3 regions of the Arthrobacter sp. MYb224 genome follow, and region 1 is predicted to be linked to each of the others. Evidence: riboswitches for the same ligand, from Rfam matches in the RefSeq annotation. Region 1 holds a riboswitch; each other region holds the start of a gene.

Region 1 (3,269 bases):
TCCTTCTGGCCGTGGGCTTCCTGATCGCCAAGTTTGTTGGCAAGCTGCTTGAATCAACGCTGCGCGGTGTGGGGACCGACAGAGTTGTGGCGGGCTGGGGAGTTGTTCCCGAGGGGCAGAGCGCATCGGGAATCATCGCCACCATCGTGAAGATCGCAATTATCCTGTTCTTCGCGGTCATGGCAGCAAGCATGCTGAACTTCCCGGCAATCACCAACATCCTCAACGAGGTCTTGGAATTGGGCGGCAAGGTCATCTTCGGTGGCGTCATCATCGCCATCGGCTTCGTGCTGGCAAGTGTGATCGGTCGGTTGATGGGCGATACCACCGCCTCGAAGATCATCCGCTACACGGCCATCGCACTGTTCATCGCGATGGGCCTGAAGTACATGGGTCTGGCCGATTCGATTATCAACATGGCCTTCGGCGCCATCGTGATCGGTGCGGCCCTGGCAGCGGCTCTGGCCTTCGGCCTTGGCGGCCGCGATGCTGCGGCTCGCACACTGGAGAAAATCGACATCAGCAAGATGGACGGTCCCGACACCTCGGGCACCGCGCCAACCCGTCGGTCGCCGGCGACACCGCCGACGCCTCCAAATGAGTTCTAGAACTTAGAACCAGCAAAGAGTGGGACCGGGTAACCGGTCCCACTCTTTTTCTTTCCGTTCCGCTGCGGCCCCGAAGAAAATCAGCCTCCCGCCGCCTCCGCGCGAAACTCCAGCGGACTGATCGGCGGGATGGGATCGGTGGGCAACCGCGCATAATTCAACACATCGATCCGCTGGCCATTGATCAGGAACTTGCCGCGCTCGCGTCCTTCGAGAATGAACCCGCAACGCTCGGCGACTATCTTCGACGCCGGATTGTTCACGCGCAAACCCAACTCCAGTCGCTGCAAGCGGTAGCTGGAGAATAACTCCGCCGAGAGGGCGGCCAACGCCCGGCTGCTCAACCCGCGGCCCCGATGCTCCGCGTGCAGCCAATACCAGACCCAGGCGCTCAGGTTCGCCTCATCGATGGTCCCGCACACCAGGCCAACGAGCGCAGAATTCTCGACGACGGCCAACGGAACCTGCCGGGCCGGGAACTCGAGCAACATGCGGACATAGGCTTCGGCCTCGGCAAGCGTACTCACCTCGCCTTGCCGGGCCATATCCGGGCTCGAAAGGAAGGCCGCGAGGACTTGCGGTGCATCCGCTAGGCGAAGCGGACGCAAAGATGCCGTCGTTTGCCCAGCGGCGCCGAGCCGCCGGCCGCTGATCTGGGACGACGCGGATTGACCGGTGCCTTGATGAAAGAGCAATTGCCAACCTTGGGCCGAATGAACCCAGAGCGAGGTGCGTTGGCTCAGGTTCTCCGGCTTGGTTCGCCACCGCAGCATCAGCAGCGAATCGCTGAGCCTGCGCACGCGCGGATCATGCACTTCGTCCCTAGTCGATTCAACGACTGGTTCATTGCACAGCTGCTCGATAATCTGCGCGCGAGAATAGCACCTGCCCGAGGCACCAACCTCTTCGAAATCTGCGTGGAGCAGCCGCAATAATGCCTGCCGATCCCGGCGGACGGCAGGCAAGAGCAGTTGCCGTTCGCCATCGATGACAACCTGTGCCAGCCGATGATCGGTAGACAAATCCTCCGGACCACTGAATTCGCTCATGCCAACGAGTAAAACACAGGCAGAAGCACAGGTTGAAGTCATGAAGTTCGCCAAAGTGAGCTGAGGCATGCTTATAATCCAAGTACTCCGCGGGAGCCCAACAGCGATTGGGCTGAGAGGGCCATGTGCCGACCGCTACACCTGATGCGGGTCATGCCGCCGTAGGAAGGAAATGCCTTCGTGCATATAGTCATTGTCGGCGCCGGAATCATCGGGCTTGCCACGGCATTCGAACTGCGCGCCCGCGGCGCCGAAATCACGCTAGTGGATCCGGCGCCTGGGTTGGGAGCCAGCCACGCCGCGGCGGGAATGCTCGCACCGACCGCCGAAACCACCTGGGGACAGGGCGCACTTCACCGCCTGATGGCCACTTCGGCCAAGGAATACCCCGCATTCATTGACCGCGTGGAACAATCCACCGGCAACAGACCAGCGTACGTAGAAAACTCCACGCTGGTCGTCGCCGCCGAAACCGCGGATATGGACGCACTGCTTGCGCTCATGAAGCTGCAAGCCTCGCTGGGATTCAGCGCCGAGCGGCTGCTGGGCAGCGCGGCACGCAAACTCGAGCCGGCGCTTGCCACCGGCATCGCCGGCGCCATCCGCTGCGCCGAAGACCAGCAGCTGGACCCGCGGTCCCTGCTGCGCATCCTGATCGATGAGCTTGACCGGTCGATCGTGCGCGAAACGGCGGTGCGGCTGCTGCGCCAGGGATCACGGACCAGTGGAGTGCTTACCTCAACTGGCCAAGAAATCCATGGCGATCAGGTACTGCTTGCCAACGGGTTGGGCGCGCTAGCAGGTGCGCCGGCTCTGCCATTGCGCCCGGTCTACGGAGACATCCTCAGGCTCCAAGGACCGGTGGGCGCGCCGCTGATCAAGCACACCGTGCGCGGAATCGTGCATCGGCAGCCGGTCTACCTGGTGCCACGCACCGATGGGAGCCTCGTGCTGGGCGCGTCGAGCCGCGAGGACGGCCAAGAGCAGGTGAACGTGGGAGAAATGCACGCCCTGCTGGACAATGCGCGCAGGCTCGTGCCGGGCATCGTCGACACCACCTTGAACGAGGCGATCGTGCGGGCCAGACCGGCGACACCCGATGATCGGCCGCTGCTCGGACGCGTGGATGAGGGACTGGTGGTTTCCACCGGTTATTCGCGCCACGGGGTGCTGCTTACCCCGCTCGGCGCACGGCTGGGGACCGAGCTGCTGCTCGGGAACCCGGCAGATGCACAACAGCTGACCAGCGTTTCACTCGATAGGTTTGGCGCGCAACTCGCCAACAGCACACCATTCTAGGAGCCAGAGAAGATGCAACAGATCGAATTTATCCTCAACACCGAGGCGGCCACCGTGCCGGCGGGAAGCACCGTGCGCGAGCTGCTCGCGGCGCACTTGGGAAAGAACATCGGAACGGACGGGAGGGCCAGCGACGGGTCGCGTTTAGGCGTTGCGGTGGCGGTGGACTCGGCAGTTGTCCCGCGCAGTGGCTGGAATGACTTCGAGCTGAAGCCCGGCCACCGGGTTGAACTCGTCACCGCGGCTCAGGGAGGCTGAAGATGGAAGAGCTAACTCTTGACACCGATGGCTTCGAGGTCGCCGGGGAACGCTT
Region 2 (3,269 bases), 400 kb from region 1:
GGACGAGTACGCGGTCTACGTGTTCTGCCCAGGCCTGCAAGCGATGTTCCACCACAAGCAGTGTCGCACCGGTGGCATTGGCGGCGGCAATCACCGCATCACGCAGCGGCGCGATCCCCGACGGGTCAATGTTTGCGGTGGGTTCGTCCAGGAGCATCAGACCGGGGCCCATAGCAAGAATCCCGGCCAAGGCCAGCCGCTGCTTCTGGCCACCGGAGAGTTCCTGGGTGCGGTGCGACAAATCCAGATTCCCAAGTCCTACCGCGCGAAGCACCTCGGGGATTCGCGCGCGGATCAGTTCCGGAGCCATTCCAAGATTCTCCGCACCGAAGGCGACATCGTCGCCGACCCGGCTCTGCACGATCTGTGTTTCGGGGTCTTGCTGCATCAACCCGACCGGGAAGCTGCGGGCAAAGGCATCCCGTCGCTGAATCTGCAGTTTGCCAGTGGCCTGCTGCCGTTCGTCGATCTCCAGAACTCCAGCCAAGGCGTGCAAGAGCGTTGATTTACCGGCGCCAGATGGGCCTAGCAGCAGGACCTTCTGCCCGGCGGGAATATGCAGGTCCAGTCCGCTAAGCGCCGGCAATGGACGTTCGGCATGGTGCCAGCCAAAGTTGTCGGCCGTGATCTCAAAGCCGCCACCGCCGAGGTGCCCGGGGGTGGCTTCGGTAGTCGAAGAACTCAATTCAGGCACTGCGCAGCGAACCTTCAAGGTGTGCCGAACGGCTAGCCAATGCTCCCAGGGCACCGGTCTTCGCCAGAGCACGGGTTGCCAACCACGAGAGAAGTCCGGCAATAACTAGGCCGGAAATGCCCATGGCAACTACGTGGAACAGCTTCATCGCCTCGGTGTACTCAGCGAAGTAACCCAGCAGGTAGGCTTCGCCGATTCCGCCGAAAATTCCCGACATGAATCCCGCAAGCAGTGCCACCGGCAGGTTCCACCGGCGGTACCTCACTGCGGCAAAGACCACCTCGGCTCCGAGCCCCTGGATCAGGCCGGAGAACAGCACCGCTAATCCCCATTGGGAACCTAGCAAGGCTGAGATGACGGCGGCGAGGATCTCGCAATACAGCGCGGCACCGGGTTTCCGGATAATCAACGCACCGAGCACCGCGGGAAAAAGCCACATGCCAGATACGAAGGCGCTTGCCGGTGGGAAAGCCACGAAAGCAAGGCTGACCAATCCGTATCCGGCGTTCCAAGCCCAAAAGATAACGCCCGAGGCGACCGCGATTACCGAGGCCACAACGATGTCGACCACGCGCCAGCTGGCACGGTTAGTTGCTGGTGCAACGTTCATAAGGTTTGTCCTCCTATGTAAGGAGGGGAGATGCACGGACCGGTGGGCGTTTAATCGCGCGCCATGATCCGCATCCGAGATGCTCGACTTCCTTCGCCGGTACTAGCCGGGGCAGGTTCGAGGGTCTGCGATCTATCGCACTCTCAGCGTCTTGCACCGCGAACGGCATGACGCTCCCCTGTCGGAATGATTACTGCTCAACCACCATACCGCAGGTATGCTGGGCTACAGAACGAAACCTTACGACGCGAATGCGAGGTCCTCATGAACTCAGTGCAGAAGCTTGTTACCCTTGGAATTTCCATGGGAGCGGGAATGCTTGGAAGCCGACTGGTCGACAAGGTCTGGAAAGGCTTCACCGGAAACGACGCGCCACGTCACGGCAAGGAAGCAGCCGCGGAAGCGAGTATGCGCCAGGCTTTGGGGTTCGCCATTTTCTCCGCCGTGGTCGCATCGATTATCCAGGTGCTGGCTGATCGCGGCACCAACAAGGCCATGAAGAAGTTCAGCAAGTAACATTGCCGAATTCCTTTGGTGGGGCAGGCCATTTGGCCTGCCCCACCAAAGTTTAACCAGCAGCTAGGTGCTCTCGGGCTCGTCGTTCTGTGCAGGTTTCGCTGGCGGCACCGCTGCGGTGGTTCCGGTCGTCTGCGAATGATTGCTAATGACCTGTTTTAGTTCATCAACATGCAAGGTTTCTTTCGCCACGTGCTTCGTGCGATATCCGGCGCGGCCAATCATGTGCGCCGATACCGGGGCAGTCAGCAGCTGCAATCCCCAGGCCAATACAAAGACCGGGATCAGTCCCCAGCTGCGCAAGTGGATGATGAGTCCGGCGAAGAGCAGCAGGAAGCCCAATACTTGTGGTTTCGTGGCCGCGTGCATGCGTGAAAGCAGATCCGGGAAGGTAATTAAACCGATTCCGGCGATCAGCGACATCAGGGAACCAAGTACCAGCAAGAGCGCAGCGAGTGCTTCTAAGAACGTGTCCATTAGGCGTTCCTCTGATCCGATACGAACCGCGAGACGGTAACCGAGCCGATGAATCCCAAGGTGCATGCAACCACCGTGAACAGCAGGTAATCGGTGTGCCGGTTCAGCGCCATGTCTAGGCACAGCGCACTGGAAATGATCAACAGCATGACGTCGAGAGCGAGCACCCGGTCAAGAATCGAGGGGCCCTTGAAAACCCGCCACAGGCAAGCGATAGAGGCCAGCGCCAACATCACTCCGCCAATCCATACAGCTATTTCAATCATTTCTTGGGCTTCCTGCTGGAGAAATCCGGACCGCATTCATTCTTGATCGCCTCGTATTCATCGGGGCTTCCGATGGCCATGATCAACCGGCGTTCAATGTCGTGGATATTCGCTCGCGCCTTTTCCACATCCGCATCGCTATTCACATCGAGATAGTGCAGGTACAAGGTGGAACTGCTGCGGTCCACGTCCACCACGAAGGAACCTGGGATCAGGGTCAGCACATGGCCCACGGTCATCACTACCAAGTCAGATTCGGTGCGCAGCGGCACTGCGATCACCGCGCTGCGTGCCTTCTTACGGCGTACTATCGCAACTCGCGCCACATGGCCGCTGGCGACGAATACCTGACCGAGGAACCACGCGAAGAGCTTCAGGCAATACCAAAGGTTTATTCGTCCGGGAAGCACCACCGGCGGCAGCGGGAATAGATTCACGATGACGATCGAAATAATCGCGCCAAACAATAGATTCCCGGCCGAGAAGTCCTGCCACAGTGCACCCCATACGAAGATGAGCAGCAGGAGCAACGGCCACTCCTGCTTGAAGGTGGCACGGTGACGGACACCGGAGGTATCCAGCGCATCATCGATGCGCTGGTCACGATGTTTGAGGTTCTTGTCCTTCATGCGCCTTTCCTCCTAACTCAACGGTAGTACTGCGTTGATGAATGGTTCACGTGCAATCAATTCGGCCGCCACGCGTT
Region 3 (3,269 bases), on a different contig from region 1:
AAAATTTTGCCAGAACCACTAGCCCAAAGCCAGCCTCCTCCTTTTTGCGGATGCGCGAAAATTTGCTTGCCATTGGATTCCTCACCACCGCACTCACACTCATCGCACTGGCCTGCTCCTCCTCGCTTGTGCAGACCGAGTACGCGGACAATGCGCGCCCCGGTGAGAACGCCCCGCAGGCAATTGTGTCGCTCCTGGTGGTAGCCCTCTTGTTCTTGGTGCTCAATGCCGGGTTCCTGGGCTACCTGCACCTGAAGTCCAAGGGAACCCATTCACTGGCTCGGCACAGCGCAGACCTGCCGCGCTATGTCTATGTGCTCGCCGGGCTCTTGCTCATCGGCGCCACATACCTGCTGATCAATCCACCATTCGAATATTTTTGGGGTCTAGTTCCGGTCAAACCGGTCTTCGCGCTGGGTGCGCTCCTCGCGTTGCTTGCCGCTACCGCCTGCCACATCTGGTGGGTTCGGCGTGCGGCCTTGCCTTGGGATGTCACCGTGGAGCAAGAAATTTGGTACCGCCAAGTCCACGAACTACGCGCCCTCCGCGTAGTCACCGCGGCGGCCGTCACCATGCTGGCCTGGGGTTACGAGGCAGGTCCCTACGTTTCGGCCGTGGGGATCATCGTCTTCTGCTGCCCGGCAGTGATCATTTTGGCCCGCCCAGAAGCTAGGGTGCCGCAGCGCGTATGAGCCACCATATTTTCGTGGACCTGGACGCGGCGGTTCCGCCCTATGAACAGATCCGCACACAAATCTCTTCGCTGATTTCCTTGGGCGAGCTGCCGGCGGGAAGCAAGCTGCCTACGGTGCGGGCACTGGCCACCGATTTGGGGGTCGCTTCCGGGACGGTGGCCCGCGCCTATAAGGAACTCGAGGCCACCGGCCTGGTTTCCTCCCGACGGCGTGCCGGAACGCTGGTGAACGCCGGAGCGGATATGGAGAAATCCTCCGGTGATCTGGTTCAAGCGGTGGATCGGGTATGGGAATTAGCCCGAGCTCAGGGAATCGACGAGGCCACCGTCAGGGCGCTGGTGCAACGCCGCGCACGGCAATAATTTGTTCTTCCGCGGCTTTGGTGAGTACGCTCTAGCCAGTGACACGGGGTGTCGGATTCACCGACTGAGATGAGACCCGTCGAACCTGAACTAGTTCAAACTAGCGGAGGGATGTCGCATGACCCTGACTTCCGTTGCCCGGAATTATCGGCAACAATCCCCTTTGGTGTTTTGCCTGACCAATACCGTGGTCGCCAACTTCACCGCGAATGCACTGCTGGCCTCCGGGGCGGCTCCGGCGATGACCAACCTGCCCGGCGAAGCCGGGCCATTTGCCGCGGTGGCCTCCGCGGTCCTGGTGAACCTGGGCACTCCGAGCACCGAACAGCTGCGCGCCATGGACGAAGCGGTCCATGGGGCGAACCAGGCCGGCACCCCCTGGGTGCTGGACCCGGTGGCCGTGGGCGCATTGCCGGTACGCACTGACTTCGCGCGAAAAATCGTGGCCCAGCGCCCCACCCTGATCCGCGGCAATGCCTCGGAGATTCTGGCGCTGGCCGGGCGCAGCTCGACCGGGCGCGGAGTGGACGCGCAGGACACCGTGCACGCGGCCATCGAGGCTGGACGCGAGTTGGCCATCGAATATGGTTCGGTGGTCGCGATCTCCGGAGCGGCCGATGCGATCATCGATGCCAAGCGCACCACGCTGGTGCACAGCAACGGGATCGGCTTGACCGGGATTACCGGCGGCGGCTGCGCCCTGGGTGCAATCTGCGCCGGGATGCTCGCGGTGAGCGAAGACCCGTTCGACGCGGCCATCGCAGCCCACGGCCTGTACGGACTGGCCGCCGAAAAGGCCCTGGCCATCGGCCGCGGCCCGGGTAGTTTCGCCGCGGCCTTCCTCGACGAACTCTCGCTGCTGGACCCCGACGAATTGCACAACCTGCGCCTTGAGGAGGCAAATAATGCGTGATCTGGGAATCTACCTGGTAGCCAACACCGAAAGCTGCCAGCCGCGCAGCACCCTGGAAGTCATCGAAGGCGCGGTGGCCGCGGGAGTGCAGTGGGTGCAGCTGCGGGCCAAGAACGAGACGGCCCGCGAATTCTTCGAACTGACCTGCGCGGCGGCGGAACTCACCGCCGGCAAGGCCGAGCTGTTGGTCAACGACCGCATCGACGTATTCCTCGCCGCACGCGCCGCGGGGGCCGCGGTCACCGGCATCCATATCGGGCAGAAGGATATTGCGGTGCGCTACGCCCGCGAAATCATCGGCGAGGGGATTATCGGGCTCAGCGCGTCCACCGATGAACAGCTGGCCGGGGCCAACGCCGACGCGAAATACCTCGATTACCTGGGGGTCGGGGCGATCCGCGCGACGCCCACGAAGAAGGACCATCCCACCCCGCTGGGCATCGATGGATTCCTGCGGGCCAATCGGCTCACCGAGCTGCCCTGCGTGGCCATCGGCTCGCTGACCGCCGCGGACGCCGCGGCGCTGCGCGGCGGCGGGGCCGCCGGCATGGCGGTGGTCCGCGCGATCTGCGCCGCGGAGGATCCACAGGCGGCGAGCGCCGAACTGCGCAATCTCTGGGAAGGCGCCAAATGAGTCCCAACATTCTTTCGATCGCCGGCTCCGACCCCTCGGGAGGTGCGGGAATCCAGGCAGACCTGAAGGCCATCGGCGCCAACGGCGGCTACGGCATGGCCGTGATTACCGCGCTCACCGCGCAGAATACCCTCGGCGTGGATGCGGTGCAGGCCGTCGACGCGGGGTTCGTGGCCAAGCAGCTGGAATCGGTGTCCGCAGATGTGCGCATCGACGCGATCAAGATCGGCATGCTGGCCAATTCACAGATCATCACCGCGGTGTCCCGGTGGCTGGAAACGGTGCACGCTCCGGTGGTGCTGGACCCGGTGATGATCTCGACCAGCGGGGACCGGCTGCTGGCCGATGGTTCGGCGTTGGACGCACTGCTTTCCCGGGCGGATGTGCTCACCCCGAATACCGCAGAGCTTGCGGCCCTGCTCGGCGAGCAACCGGTGCGTGGCTGGGAGGAACTGCTCGAACAGGCCCAACGCCTGGCGGCCAAATACGAGGTGCTGGTGATCGCTAAGGGCGGCCACCTGCCCACCGAACGCTGCCCCGACGCGCTGGTGGGCCCGGCCGGGGTGATCGCCTGCTATGACGGCCCACGCCACGCCACCGCCAACACCCACGGCACCGGTTGCACGCTATCCAGCGCGCTGGCCACGCACTATGCCCGCGGCGGG

Evidence for each region. Region 1 has a riboswitch for thiamine pyrophosphate ahead of thiO (glycine oxidase ThiO). Riboswitches for the same ligand answer to the same signal wherever they lie in the genome.
Region 2: linked by a shared signal. The riboswitch ahead of CQ017_RS08175 (ECF transporter S component) and the one ahead of thiO (glycine oxidase ThiO) in region 1 are both predicted to bind thiamine pyrophosphate.
Region 3: linked by a shared signal. The riboswitch ahead of thiM (hydroxyethylthiazole kinase) and the one ahead of thiO (glycine oxidase ThiO) in region 1 are both predicted to bind thiamine pyrophosphate.

What each region holds. Positions count from the first base shown of each region.
Region 1 is NZ_PCPU01000003.1:66,733-70,001, reverse strand. Features, by position in the region: gene CQ017_RS06275 (mechanosensitive ion channel) at 1-608, shown strand, start outside; gene CQ017_RS06270 (GNAT family N-acetyltransferase) at 689-1,657, opposite strand; TPP riboswitch at 1,737-1,842, shown strand; gene thiO (glycine oxidase ThiO) at 1,838-2,956, shown strand; gene thiS (sulfur carrier protein ThiS) at 2,969-3,214, shown strand; gene CQ017_RS06255 (thiazole synthase) at 3,217-3,269, shown strand, end outside.
Region 2 is NZ_PCPU01000003.1:465,063-468,331, forward strand. Features, by position in the region: gene CQ017_RS08170 (ATP-binding cassette domain-containing protein) at 1-685, opposite strand, end outside; gene CQ017_RS08175 (ECF transporter S component) at 687-1,304, opposite strand; TPP riboswitch at 1,376-1,494, opposite strand; gene CQ017_RS08180 (DUF4235 domain-containing protein) at 1,569-1,820, shown strand; gene mnhG (monovalent cation/H(+) antiporter subunit G) at 1,884-2,297, opposite strand; gene CQ017_RS08190 (monovalent cation/H+ antiporter complex subunit F) at 2,297-2,563, opposite strand; gene CQ017_RS08195 (Na+/H+ antiporter subunit E) at 2,560-3,192, opposite strand; gene CQ017_RS08200 (Na+/H+ antiporter subunit D) at 3,205-3,269, opposite strand, start outside.
Region 3 is NZ_PCPU01000006.1:249,121-252,389, reverse strand. Features, by position in the region: gene CQ017_RS13290 (hypothetical protein) at 1-692, shown strand, start outside; gene CQ017_RS13285 (GntR family transcriptional regulator) at 689-1,057, shown strand; TPP riboswitch at 1,092-1,186, shown strand; gene thiM (hydroxyethylthiazole kinase) at 1,176-1,970, shown strand; gene thiE (thiamine phosphate synthase) at 1,963-2,604, shown strand; gene thiD (bifunctional hydroxymethylpyrimidine kinase/phosphomethylpyrimidine kinase) at 2,601-3,269, shown strand, end outside.